2 regions of the Streptomyces sp. NPDC048664 genome follow, and region 2 is predicted to be linked to the other one. Evidence: riboswitches for the same ligand, from Rfam matches in the RefSeq annotation. Region 2 holds a riboswitch; the other holds the start of a gene.
The links. A riboswitch is a leader RNA that binds a small molecule or an ion and turns the genes downstream of it on or off. The one in region 2 is predicted to bind S-adenosylmethionine.
Positions count from the first base shown of each region.

Region 1: another riboswitch for S-adenosylmethionine. It lies ahead of thrC (threonine synthase); the one in region 2 lies ahead of AB0C59_RS23435 (aminotransferase class V-fold PLP-dependent enzyme).

Region 1 is NZ_JBEZHK010000016.1:18,599-25,185, reverse strand. It holds gene AB0C59_RS18810 (NADH:flavin oxidoreductase) at 1-1, opposite strand, end outside; gene groL (chaperonin GroEL) at 224-1,846, opposite strand; gene AB0C59_RS18800 (cold-shock protein) at 2,205-2,408, opposite strand; gene AB0C59_RS18795 (MoaD/ThiS family protein) at 2,841-3,116, opposite strand; gene thrC (threonine synthase) at 3,171-4,463, opposite strand; SAM riboswitch class I at 4,482-4,637, opposite strand; gene AB0C59_RS18785 (glucosyl-3-phosphoglycerate synthase) at 4,777-5,730, shown strand; gene AB0C59_RS18780 (trehalose-6-phosphate synthase) at 5,826-6,587, shown strand, end outside.
Region 2 is NZ_JBEZHK010000022.1:114,165-120,751, forward strand. It holds gene AB0C59_RS23420 (hypothetical protein) at 1-23, opposite strand, end outside; gene AB0C59_RS23425 (rhomboid family intramembrane serine protease) at 168-923, shown strand; gene AB0C59_RS23430 (Lrp/AsnC ligand binding domain-containing protein) at 920-1,201, shown strand; gene AB0C59_RS23435 (aminotransferase class V-fold PLP-dependent enzyme) at 1,212-2,537, opposite strand; SAM riboswitch class IV at 2,713-2,829, opposite strand; gene trpD (anthranilate phosphoribosyltransferase) at 2,905-3,969, opposite strand; gene AB0C59_RS23445 (cytochrome bc complex cytochrome b subunit) at 4,119-5,780, opposite strand; gene AB0C59_RS23450 (Rieske 2Fe-2S domain-containing protein) at 5,777-6,587, opposite strand, start outside.

The DNA of each region.
Region 1 (6,587 bases), on a different contig from region 2:
CGGGGGGACTCCTTGTCGGTGGCTTGCTCGGTGCGGGCTCAGCACGCGGCCAACCCATGGGTATGTGCACACGCATTGTTGCACTCCCTGAAACAACCGTCGGCGGCCCCCCGCCATTCCCGGGACCCGCCGGGAATTCCCCCGGACACGCCCGAGGGCGGCACCCCCCCTTGTCGGGGAGTGCCGCCCTCGGTACGCGGGACGGTTGATCGACCGGGGTCGATCAGAAGTCCATGTCACCGCCCGGCATGCCGCCACCGGCAGGCGCGGCGGCCTTCTCCGGCTTGTCGGCGATGACGGCCTCGGTGGTCAGGAACAGCGCGGCGATGGAGGCGGCGTTCTGCAGCGCGGAACGGGTCACCTTCGCCGGGTCGATGATGCCTTCCTTGACCAGGTCGACGTACTCGCCGGTCGCGGCGTTCAGGCCGTGGCCCGGGGTCAGGTTGCGCACCTTCTCCACCACGACACCGCCCTCGAGGCCGGCGTTGACGGCGATCTGCTTCAGCGGGGCCTCGAGCGCCAGCTTGACGGCGGCGGCACCGGTGGCCTCGTCGCCCTCCAGCTCCAGCTTCTCGAACACCTGGGAGGCCTGGAGCAGGGCCACGCCGCCACCGGCGACGATGCCCTCCTCGACGGCCGCCTTCGCGTTGCGAACGGCGTCCTCGATGCGGTGCTTGCGCTCCTTGAGCTCGACCTCGGTGGCGGCACCGGCCTTGATGACGGCCACGCCGCCGGCCAGCTTCGCCAGACGCTCCTGGAGCTTCTCGCGGTCGTAGTCCGAGTCGCTGTTCTCGATCTCGGCACGGATCTGGTTCACACGACCGGCGACCTGGTCGGTGGAGCCGGAGCCGTCGACGATGGTGGTCTCGTCCTTGGTGATGACGACCTTGCGGGCGCGGCCCAGGAGCTCCAGGCCCGCGTTCTCCAGCTTGAGGCCGACCTCCTCGGAGATGACCTCGCCGCCCGTGAGGATGGCGATGTCGCCGAGCATGGCCTTGCGGCGGTCACCGAAGCCCGGGGCCTTGACGGCGACGGACTTGAAGGTGCCACGGATCTTGTTGACGACCAGGGTCGACAGGGCCTCGCCCTCGACGTCCTCGGCGATGATCAGCAGCGGCTTGCCCGACTGCATGACCTTCTCCAGCAGCGGGAGCAGGTCCTTGACCGAGGAGATCTTCTGGTTGGCGATCAGGATGTACGGGTCGTCGAGGACGGCCTCCATACGCTCCATGTCGGTGGCGAAGTACGCCGAGATGTAGCCCTTGTCGAAGCGCATGCCCTCGGTGAGCTCGAGCTCGAGACCGAAGGTCTGCGACTCCTCGACGGTGATGACGCCTTCCTTGCCGACCTTGTCCATGGCCTCGGCGATCAGCTCGCCGATCTGGGTGTCGGCGGCGGAGATGGAGGCCGTGGAAGCGATCTGCTCCTTGGTCTCGACATCCTTCGCCTGCTCCAGCAGGGCGGCGGAGACGGCCTCGACGGCCTTCTCGATACCGCGCTTGAGGGCCATCGGGTTGGCACCGGCGGCCACGTTGCGCAGGCCCTCACGGACCAGCGCCTGGGCGAGAACGGTCGCGGTGGTCGTACCGTCGCCGGCGACGTCGTCCGTCTTCTTGGCGACTTCCTTGACCAGCTCGGCGCCGATCTTCTCGTACGGGTCCTCGAGCTCGATCTCCTTGGCGATGGAGACACCATCGTTGGTGATCGTGGGGGCGCCCCACTTCTTCTCGAGGACGACGTTGCGACCCTTGGGGCCGAGCGTCACCTTGACGGCGTCCGCGAGCTGGTTCATGCCGCGCTCGAGGCCGCGCCGCGCCTCCTCGTCGAACGCGATGATCTTGGCCATGTGAAGTGGTCCCTCCAGGACTGGGGGTGATTCCTTCGGACCGCGCCCGCGCCCGCGACGGACGGCCTCGGCCGGTGGTTCCCTGCCCCACCCGGTCCGCGGCCTCACCGACCCGGTCCTTCGTTGTCACTCTCACCTTCAGAGTGCTAACGCCAATGATTAGCACTCGCCCCTGCCGAGTGCAAGCGCCTCCCCGGGATCGGGAGGTGAACAAGGGGCGCGAACCGCGGGCGGACCTGCCCATACGCTCCGGCGCGCCGCTCCGCGACACCCGCGCTCCGGACAGACCGAGGGGCTCGTACCCCTGCGGGATACGAGCCCCTCGACACGTCGATCAGTTCAGTGGTCGGCGCGCAACTCAAACGGCCAGACGGACCATGTCCGCCTGCGGCCCCTTCTGACCCTGCGAGATCTCGAACTCGACCCGCTGGCCTTCCTCCAGGGTGCGGTAGCCGTCCATCTGGATCGCGCTGTAGTGGACGAAAACATCCGCACCACCGTCGACCGCGATGAAGCCGTACCCCTTCTCCGCGTTGAACCACTTGACGGTGCCCTGAGCCATGCCTAACTCCCCTATTACTGGCCCTTGCGCAGATCCGCACTTCGCGGATCCGGGTCAGACCTCACCCCCCAAACGGTTGGGGGCGTGCGCCGGAACGCGTCGACCGCGGCTGAATGTATCTGTCCAACTGCCGTCTGCAACAGGTCAATCGGACGAGAATTCCGGGCATGGCCGATCGGAAATGTGCGGAGAATTCATCCGCATTGCGGGCAAGTCGGACCGGGCGAAAGGGGTGAAGGGCGCAAATACACCGCGCAGTTTGGCTGCTTCTTGGCGGGTGCGGAGCGCGACGCCAGGGTGCCCCATAGGGAAAACCCCGACCGCGTACCCCAACTGTATCGCGCTCAACCACACAGAATTGCCTCCTCCACTTCTTCCGCGGAGGAGGCATTTCTGTGAACTCTCGGTTACATGCGTTACCGAGGGTAATATTCAGCCGCCTGCCACCGCCGGAATGATGGAGACGCCGGCCCCGTCCGGAGTGGCGGTCTCAAGACCCTGCTCGAAGCGGACGTCGTCGTCGTTGACGTACACGTTGACGAACCGGCGCAGCCTGCCCTGGTCGTCCAGGACGCGGGCGGCGATGCCGGTGTGGTTCTTCTCCAGGTCGGTGATGACCTCGGCGAGGGTCGCGCCCTCGGCGGCCACCTCCGACCGGCCGTCGGTGTAGGCGCGCAGGATGGTGGGGATGCGGACGGTGACGCTCATGGGGTGACCTCCGGTCGGGGTACGGCGGCGAGGGGGCGGTGCGCGGGCGGCGGCTCAGGCGAGCCCGGCCTCGCGGAAGGAGTCGAGGTTCGGGCGGATCGTGGCGGTCAGCCCCGTGCCCGCCACCGCGTCCAGGGTCTTCAGGCCGTCGCCGGTGTTGAGGACGACCGTCGACTTCGCGGGGTCGAGCACACCGTTCTCGACCAGCTTGCGGGTCACCCCCACCGTCACACCGCCGGCCGTCTCCGCGAAGATGCCCTCGGTGCGGGCGAGCAGCTTGATGGCGTCCACGATCTGCGCGTCGGTCACGTCCTCCACCGCGCCGCCGGTGCGGCGGGCGATGTCCAGCACGTACGGGCCGTCCGCCGGGTTCCCGATCGCCAGCGACTTGGCGATGGTGTCCGGCTTCTGCGGCCGGACCACGTCGTGCCCCGCCTTGTAGGCGACCGACACCGGCGAGCAGCCCTCGGCCTGCGCGCCGAAGATCCTGTACGGCCTGTCCTCGACCAGGCCGAGCGCGATCAGCTCCCGCAGCCCCTTGTCGATCTTCGTCAGCTGCGAGCCGGAGGCGATCGGCACCACGATCTGGTCCGGCAGCCGCCAGCCGAGCTGCTCGGCGATCTCGTACGCCAGGGTCTTGGAGCCCTCCGCGTAGTACGGGCGCAGGTTGACGTTGACGAAGCCCCAGCCCTCGCCCGCCGTGTCGCCGATCAGCTCGGAGCAGAAGCGGTTCACGTCGTCGTAGTTGCCCTCGATGCCGACGAGCTCACCGCCGTACACCGCGGCCATGACGACCTTGCCCTGCTCCAGGTCGTGCGGGATGAACACACAGGAGCGGAACCCGGCGCGGGCCGCCGCGGCGCCGACCGCGCCCGCGAGGTTGCCGGTGGAGGAGCAGGACAGGGTGGTGAAGCCGAAGGCGCGCGCCGCCTCCAGCGCCTGTGCGACCACGCGGTCCTTGAAGGAGTGCGTCGGGTTGCCGGAGTCGTCCTTCACCCACAGTCCGCCGGTCACCCCCAGCTCGCGGGCGAGGTTGTCGGCCTTGACGAGCGCGGTCCAGCCCGGGTTCAGGTTCGGCTTGCCGGCGACGTCGGCCGGGACGGGCAGCAGCGGGGCGTAGCGCCAGATGTTCGCGGGGCCCGCCTCGATCCGCTTGCGCAGTTCCTCGGGGTCGTAGCCGGAGAAGTCGTAGGCGATCTCCAGCGGCCCGAAGCACTCCTCGCAGGCGAAGACGGGTCCGAGCGGCACCCGGTGGCCGCACTCGCGGCAGGACAGGGCCGTGGCGGGGCCGAGGTCGACGGAGTCGGTGGTGGGGTGTGCGACGTTCGCTACAGTCTGCGCAGCCATGTGAGGCGAGGCCCTTTCTCCTCATCTTCCTCACGGCGCACCTCGCCGTGAGACGGATTTGGCACCTTCCCTAGCCGGGAGCCTCGCCGCGTGCGCTGAGCCGCGAAGACGAGAATCGGCTGGAGGGTTGCCGGGGCTTCATCGGGCCGTTCCCTCTGCCCCTCTGGATGAGCTCTGTTCGGTTGTGGACGCTTCCGGCCCAGGATGTGCGAGGGTCGTCGGCGTTGTTCAAGACTGTAACCGAAGGCCACGACGGGCGAGACAGCCGTCCGAAACGCGAGACACCATGAGACACCACGAGGAGCCGCCGACCGTGCTGGAAGAAGTCGAGCGCTGGCTGGCCACCCGATCCTGGTCCGTGGCCGATCGCCCGCTCGACCAGGTCCTCGCCGCCAAGGAGCGGACCGGGCAGTCGGTCTCCGTCGTGCTGCCCGCGCTGAACGAGGAGGCGACGGTCGGTGCCATCGCCGCCGCCGTGCGCCGCGACCTCGTGGAGCGGGTCCCGCTGGTCGACGAGATCGTCGTGGTCGACTCGGGCTCCACGGACCGTACCGCCGAGGTCGCCGCGGCGGCGGGCGCGCGCGTGGTGCACCGCGACGCGATCCTGCCCCGCGTCCCGGCGCTGCCCGGCAAGGGAGAGGTGCTGTGGCGGTCCCTGCTGGTCACCGGCGGCGACATCGTGTGCTTCGTCGACGCGGACCTGCGGGAGTTCTCCTGCGACTTCGTCACCGGGATCGTGGGCCCGCTGCTCACCGACCCGGAGGTGGATCTCGTGAAGGCGATGTACGACCGCCCGCTCGGCGACGTCGCGGGCCAGGGCGGGCGGGTCACCGAACTGGTGGCCCGGCCGCTGCTCAACCTGCACTGGCCCCGGCTGGCCGGCTTCGTGCAGCCGCTCGGCGGCGAGTACGCGGCCCGCCGCTCCCTGCTGGAGCGGCTCCCCTTCCCGGTCGGCTACGGCGTCGAGCTCGGCATCCTGGTCGACGCGCTGCACCTGGTGGGCCTGGACGCCCTCGCCCAGGTCGACGTCGGCGTGCGCAGGCACCGCCACCAGGACAGCCAGGCTCTGGGCCGGATGGCCGCCGCGATCTACCGCACCGCGCAGCTGAGGCTGGCCCGCGGGCATCTGGTGCGGCCCGCCCTCACCCAGTTCGAGCGCGGCGAGGACGGGTTCGAGCCGCGGACGTACACGGTGGACACGGAGGAGCGGCCACCGATGGCGCAGATCAGGGAGTACGTGGAGCGGCGCGGCGCCGGGGCGGCCTGAACCGCCCCGCCCACCGCGGTCCCTGTCCGTATCCCGCACCACATACGGCTGAGCCGCGCGTTTGAGCGTTTTCGGCGCGGGCTAGGTTTCGTGGCATGGCTCCCACTCAAACGGCGTCCGTGCTCGTCGCCTCCAACCGCGGTCCGCTCTCGTACGCGCTGGAGGACACCGGGCGGCTCACCGCCCGGCGCGGCGGGGGCGGACTGGTCTCCGGACTGTCGGCCATCGGCCCGGACACGGACGCGGTCTGGGTCTGCGCGGCGCTCGGCGACGGCGACCGGGAGGCCGTCCGGCGCACGGGCGGGGCGCTCGACCCGGAGGACACCGGCGGTCAGCGGGTGCGGATGCTCGACATCGCCTCCGACGTGTACGCGGACGCCTACAACGGCATCGCCAACTCGGTGCTGTGGTTCGTGCACCACATGCTCTACCAGACCCCTCTGGAGCCGGTCTTCGACGCCGCGTTCCGCCGCCAGTGGGCGGCGTACGAGGCGTACAACCGCGCGTTCGCCGAGGCGCTGGCCCAGGAGGCGGCGCAGGGCGCGGCCGTCCTGATCCAGGACTACCACCTCGCCCTGGCGCCCCGGATGCTGCGCGGGCTGCGCCCCGACCTGCGCATCGGCCACTTCTCGCACACCCCGTGGGCACCGCCGGACTACTTCCGGCTGCTGCCCGACGACATCGCGGCGCAGCTGCTCGGCGGCATCCTGGGCGCGGACCGGGCGGCGTTCCTGACCCGGCGCTGGGCGGACGCCTTCACGGACTGCTGCCATGCCGTCCTCGGCCCCGGCATCCCCGCGGGCACCCGGATCGGGGTGCACGGGCTGGGGGCGGACGCCGACTTCCTGCGCCGGCGC
Region 2 (6,587 bases):
TGCGTCGGCAGCGGAACCGTCATCGTGGCTGCTCTTCCTTCTTCCAGTCTCCGTGACGCGCCAGCTTCCCTGGAGCGTGTGGCTCGTAACCCTACGGCCTGCCGGGTACCCCCCGCCCGCCCGTCCTGCGCGGCGAGGCACTCTGTGCCGGTCGGTCCCCTTACGCCATGCTCTGTGCCATGATCGGCGTGATCAGGACCTGGAGCAGGACGGTCACCGGAGCCCTACGGGGGCATCCGGCGCCGGTGACGTACGGGCTGATCGCCCTGTGCTCCGCGATCTTCGTGCTGAGCCCGGTCTCCGGACTGAACGCGGTGCACGGCACCGGGGACGCGCTGCTGGAGGCGCAGCGGGCCTATTTCGCCCGCTGGGGCGTGGTGCCCGTGGAGCTGTTCACGGGGGCGCCGCGGGCCTCGCTCACCCCCGTGACGGCGCTGTTCGTGCACGGCAGCTGGGTGCATCTGCTGGGGAACATGCTCTTCCTCTACGTCTTCGGGGCGATGGTGGAGGAGCGGATGGGCCATCTGGAGTTCGCGCTGTTCTACCTGGGATGCGGGGCTCTGGCACTGCTCGGGTACGCGGCGGCCAACGCCTCGTCCGCGCAGACGCTGGTCGGGGCGTCCGGGGCGATCTCCGCGGTGCTCGGGGCGTTCCTCTTCCTCTTCCCCAAGGCCCGGGTGACCAGTCTCTTCCCGTTCCTCTTCTTCCTGCCGCTGCGGTTTCCCGCCTGGGTGGTGCTGCCGTTCTGGGTGAGCCTGCAGTGGGTGGCGGCGAACCGGGCGGCCGAGGGGCCGGGAGTGGCCTACCTCGCCCACCTCGTCGGGTTCGCTCTGGGGTTCGTCCACGCATGGGCGCGGTTCGGGCGGACGAGTAGGGTGAGGGCGCCAGCCCAGGCCGCCCCCGAGGGAGAACAGCAGCCGTGATCACCGCGATCGTGCTCATCAAGACCAGCGTGGACCGGATTCCCGAGATCGCGGAGTCGATCGCGGGGCTGGAGTCGGTGAGCGAGGTGTTCTCCGTGACGGGGACCTACGACCTCGTGGCGATGGTGCGGGTGAACGCGCACGACGACCTGGCGGACGTGATCCCCGGCCGGATCAGCAAGATCCCGGGCGTGCTGGGCACGGACACGCACGTGGCGTTCCGTACCTACTCCCAGCACGACCTGGAGGCGGCGTTCGCGATCGGCCTGGACAGCTAGTGCCGCGGCACTAGGACCTGTCGGACCCGGCCGGTGCGGCGGACGCGCACAGTTCCGCCGTGGCGCGCAGGAAGCGGGACACGTGCTCCTGCGGCGTGCCCGCGCCGAAGCTGACCCTGACCGCGGCCGTGCCCCCACCGCACTCGCCCTCGGCACCCAGCAGCACCCGCCCCAGGGGATGCGCGCAGAAGAGGCCGTCCCGCACCCCGATCCCGTACCGCGCGGACAGCGCCGTGGCGAAGTCGGAGCTGTCCCAGCCCTCCACCACGAACGAGATCACGCCCACCCGCGGAGCGTCCTCGCCGAAGAGGGACAGCACCCGCACCCCGGGCACGCCCGCCAGGCCCTCCCGCACCGTGCGCACCAGCTGCTGCTCCCGGGCGACCAGCGTCTCGAAACCCGCCTCGGTGAGGGCCCTGCACGCGGAGGCGATGGCGTAGGCGCCGATCACGTTCGGTGACCCGGCCTCGTGCCGCGCGGCGCTCTCGTGCCACTCCACCTCCACCGCCCCGTCCGCCCGCCGGGCCACCGTGCGGCTGGCGCCGCCGCCCGCGAGGTACGGGTCGGCCTGGCGCAGCCAGTCGGCGCGGCCGGCCAGGACGCCCGAGCCGAAGGGGGCGTACAGCTTGTGGCCGGAGAAGGCCACCCAGTCCACGTCGAGGTCGCGCACCGACACGGGGTGGTGCGGCGCCAGCTGGGCGGCGTCCAGGACGATCCGGGCACCGTGGGCGTGCGCGGCCCGGGCCAGCTCGGTCACGGGCCACAGCTCACCGGTGACGTTGGAGGCGCCGGTGACGCAGACCAGGGCCGGGCCGTCCCCGTCGCGGTCGGCGAGGGCGCGCTCCAGGGTGCGCACCGCCTGCTCCGGGCTGCGCGGCGCGTCCAGGACGGTGACCCGGGCGCCCCGCCACGGCAGCAGCGCGGCATGGTGCTCGGTCTCGAAGACGAAGACCTGGCAGCCGGCCGGGAGGGCGGCGGCGAGCAGGTTCAGGGAGTCCGTGGTCGACCGGGTGAAGATCACCTGGTCGGCGGGGCGGCAGCCGAGGAACTCCGCCACCGTCGTACGGGCGTTCTCGAACAGGTCGGTGGACAGCTGGGACAGGTGTCCGGCGCCGCGGTGGACGCTGCCGTAGTACGGCGCGTACGCCGCGACGTCGTCCCAGACCCGCTGGAGCGCCGGCGCGCTGGCGGCGTAGTCGAGCGCGGCGTAGGAGACCTCCCCGCCGGTGGCGAGCGGGACGGTGACGTCACGGCCGAGGACGGGCAGCGGGGCGCGGACGGACGCGGGGGCCGGGGCGGGGGCGGCGACGGGGGCGGCGACGGTGGAGACGGACATGGTGAACTCCTGGAGGAAGCACGGCGGAACCGCTGCGCGAGCACGGAGGGCTCAAGCGTGCGGAGAGTGAAGGGGTACGCGGAGGCGGGGCTCGACGCCCTAGCGCATTCGCTTGCTCACAGGAGGCTCCCTCGAACGACCAGGACCCCTGGTGCCCACTCAGGAGAGTGCGAGGGGTCCGCGCTTGTCGTAGACCTCGCTGCCTACGACCTGGTCCTCACCCGGGGCACCCCGCCACGGACGGAGGGTTGCCGGACAGCCGGCCGGGGCCGCATGGCTGTCGCTCATGACCTGGACAGGAACGTAACGGAGGTGGTCGCGGTCCCGCAACCCGTGTCCGGATCGCGGGACCGCGCCACGCCCGGGCTCACGCGTTGCTGGCGGCCACCCAGCGCTCCAGCGTCCGGCGGGCGGCGCCGGAGTCGATCGATTCCGCGGCCTGCTCCATGCCCGCCCTGATCCGGTCGGTGAGCGGGCCGTCGCCGGGCTCCAGCGCCACCAGGGCCGCCGCGGAGTTCAGCAGCACGGCGTCGCGGACCGGACCCGCCTCCCCGTCCAGGAGGCGCCGGGCGACGCCGGCGTTGTAGGCGGCGTCGGCGCCGCGCAGCGCCTCCACGGGCACGAGGTCCAGGCCGACGTCCCGCGGGTCGAAGACCTCCTCGGTGACCTTGCCGTCGCGCACCACCCACACCCGGGAGGTGGCCGTGGTCGTCAGCTCGTCCAGCCCGTCGTCGCCCCGGAACACCAGCGAGGAGTTGCCGCGCTCGGCGAAGACCCCGGCCACGATCGGCGCCATCCGGGCGTCCGCGACGCCGACCGCCTGCGCCTTCACCTTCGCCGGGTTGGTCAGGGGGCCGAGCACGTTGAACGTCGTACGGATGCCGAGCTGTCCGCGTGCCGCGGCCACGTGCCGCAGCGCGGGGTGGAACCGCACCGCGAAGCAGAAGGTGATCCCGGCCTCCTCGGCGACCTCGGCCACCCGCTTCCGCGTCAGCTCCAGATTGACCCCGAGCTTCTCCAGCACGTCCGAGGACCCGGACGCGGAGGACGCGGCGCGGTTGCCGTGCTTGACGACCTTGGCGCCGGTGCCGGCCACCACGATCGAGGACATCGTGGAGATGTTCACCGTCTTCGCGCCGTCGCCGCCCGTGCCGACGATGTCGACGGTCGCGCCGGGCACCTCGATGACGTTGGCGTGGTCGTACATCGCCCGGACGAGCCCGGTGATCTCCTGGACCGTCTCGCCCTTGGCCCGCAGAGCCACCACGAAGCCGGCGATCTGCGCGTCGGTGGCCTCGCCCCGCATGATGCGGTCCATCGCCCAGGCCGTGTCGTCCGCGCTCTGGTCGCGCCCCTCCAGCAGTCCGTTCAGCACCAGGGGCCAGGAACGGGCCGCCGCGGTGTCGCCTCCGGCGGGGGTCACAGCGCTCATCAGCCGCTCCTGGGTCGGCGTCCCCGGACACCGGGGACGCGGGGTGTCCAACACCTCCACCCTATCCAGCGCCGGACAGGGCGAAGGGCCCCGCCCGAGTACTCGCGTACCGGAGGGGGCCCTTCGACCGTGGCGTGGTGATACGGGGATCAGTGGTGGCCGTGGCCGCTCGTGATCTCCTTGTACTCCTCGACCGTCGGCTTGGGGATCTGGTTGGTGTCCCCGTAGTAGCCGGAGCTGAGCTTGGCGCGCAGCTTCTCGGTCGTCCGGACCTTCCGCTCGACGCCGTTCGCGTCGACCGTCGGGCCGATCTCGGCCGGCTTGTACTGCTCGTGCGCCGTGAGCGTGTGCAGCGACTCCTGGCTGAGCGGCTCGTGCACCTCGATGAACTCACCGTGCGGCAGCCGCTTGATGATGCCCGTCTCGCGGCCGTGCAGCACCTTGTCGCGGTCCCGGCGCTGCAGGCCCAGGCAGATCCGCTTGGTGGCGATGAACACGAGGACCGGCACCACGAAGAAGGCGACCCGGACGAACCAGGTGATCGCGTTGATCGACAGGTGGAAGTGCGTGGCCCAGATGTCGTTTCCGCCACCGAGGAGCATCACGAAGTACCAGGCGATCCACGCGGCACCGAACGCCGTGCGCGTCGGGGCGTTGCGCGGGCGGTCCAGGATGTGGTGCTCGCGCTTGTCCCCGGTGACCCAGGACTCGATGAACGGGTAGACGCCCATGACCACGAGGACCAGCGGGAAGATCATCAGCGGGATGAACACGCCCAGGACGAGCGTGTGGCCCCAGAGGTTGATCTCCCAGCCCGGCATCGTACGGATCAGGCCCTCGGAGAAGCCCATGTACCAGTCGGGCTGGGCGCCCGTGGACACCTGGTCCGGCCGGTAGGGGCCGAACACCCAGATCGGGTTGATCGTGGCGATCGCCGAGATGGCCGCGATGACACCGAAGACCAGGAAGAAGAAGCCTCCGGCCTTGGCCATGTAGACCGGCAGCAGCGGCATGCCGACGACGTTGTTGTTCGTCTTTCCGGGACCCGCGAACTGCGTGTGCTTGTGGTAGAAGACCAGGATCAGGTGGCCCACCATCAGGCCGAGCATGATGCCCGGCAGCAGCAGGATGTGGATCGAGTAGAAGCGGGCCACGAAGTCGCCACCCGGGAACTGGCCGCCGTACAGGAAGAACGACAGGTAGGTACCGACGATCGGCACCGACAGGATCGCGCCCTCCATGAAGCGGACACCGGTGCCGGAGAGCAGGTCGTCCGGGAGCGAGTAGCCGGTGAAGCCGGTGAACATGCCGAGGACGAACAGCAGGAAGCCGAACAGCCAGTTGATCTCACGCGGCTTGCGGAACGCGCCCGTGAAGAACACGCGCATCATGTGCACGAACATGCCGGCGAGGAAGATCAGCGCCGCCCAGTGGTGGATCTGCCGGATGAGCAGACCACCGCGCACCTCGAAGCTGAGGTGCATCGTGGAGTTGAAGGCCTCACTCATGCGCTGGCCCTGCAGCGGCACGTAACTGCCGTGGTACACCACCTCGTTCATCGAGGGGTGGAAGAACAGCGTCAGATACACACCCGTGAGGATGATGATGACGAAGCTGTACATGCACACTTCGCCCAACATGAACGACCAGTGGTCGGGGAAGATCTTGCGCATGTTCGACTTGGCCAGGGAGTAGATCCCCAGGCGTCCGTCGGCCCAGTCCGCGACGCGCTCGCCGGCCGGTGCCCGGCCGCGCGAGTCGCGCGACGCGCCCGCTGAGGACGCGTTCGAGTGGTTCGGTTCAGTGGTCATCCGCGCTCCCAGAAAGCAGGACCGACGGGCTCTTCGAAGTCGCCGAGCGCTTCGAGGTAACCGTCCGAGTTGACGCCGATGCGCAGCTGCGGCAGGGCGTGACCGGCCGGGCCGAAGATGACCCGGGCACCGTCGGAGAGATCGAAGGTGGACTGGTGGCACGGGCAGAGGACGTGGTGCGTCTGCTGCTCGTACAGGGAGATCGGGCAACCCACGTGGGTGCAGATCTTCGAGTAGGCCACGATGCCCTCGTGGGACCACTCGAGTTCCTTCTTGTCCTTGATGTTCTCCGGCTGGAGCCGGACGATCATCAGGGCCGCCTTGGCGATCTCGGTCTGGAAGTCCTCGGCGTCCTCCTTCAGCCCTTCGGGCATGGCGAAGGTGAGCGAACCGACCGCGACGTCCGAGGGACGCAGCGGCTCGTTCGTGTTCATGTTGACGAGGAGCAGGCCCTTGGACCACATGGTGTGCCGCAGGCTGGTGCCCGGCTTCGGGCCGAGGCCGCCCAGCAGCATGACGCCGGAGAGCGGGAACAGGGCGAGCGCGCCGAACATGGTGGTGCGGATCAGCTTGCGACGGCCGATCGCGGACTCCTGGGCGCCTTCCCTGAAGTCGGCGAGGACCTTCGCCTTGACCTCGGGCGACGCCTCGATCGGGTGACGCTCGTCGGCGACCTCGACGTCGGACATCAGGGTGCGGGCCCAGTGGACCGCGCCCGCGCCGATCGAGAACAGCGCGACGGCCAGCGTCAGGCCGAGCGCGAAGTTCGTGGCGCTGATGTGCCCGATCGGGAAGACGAAGATCGAC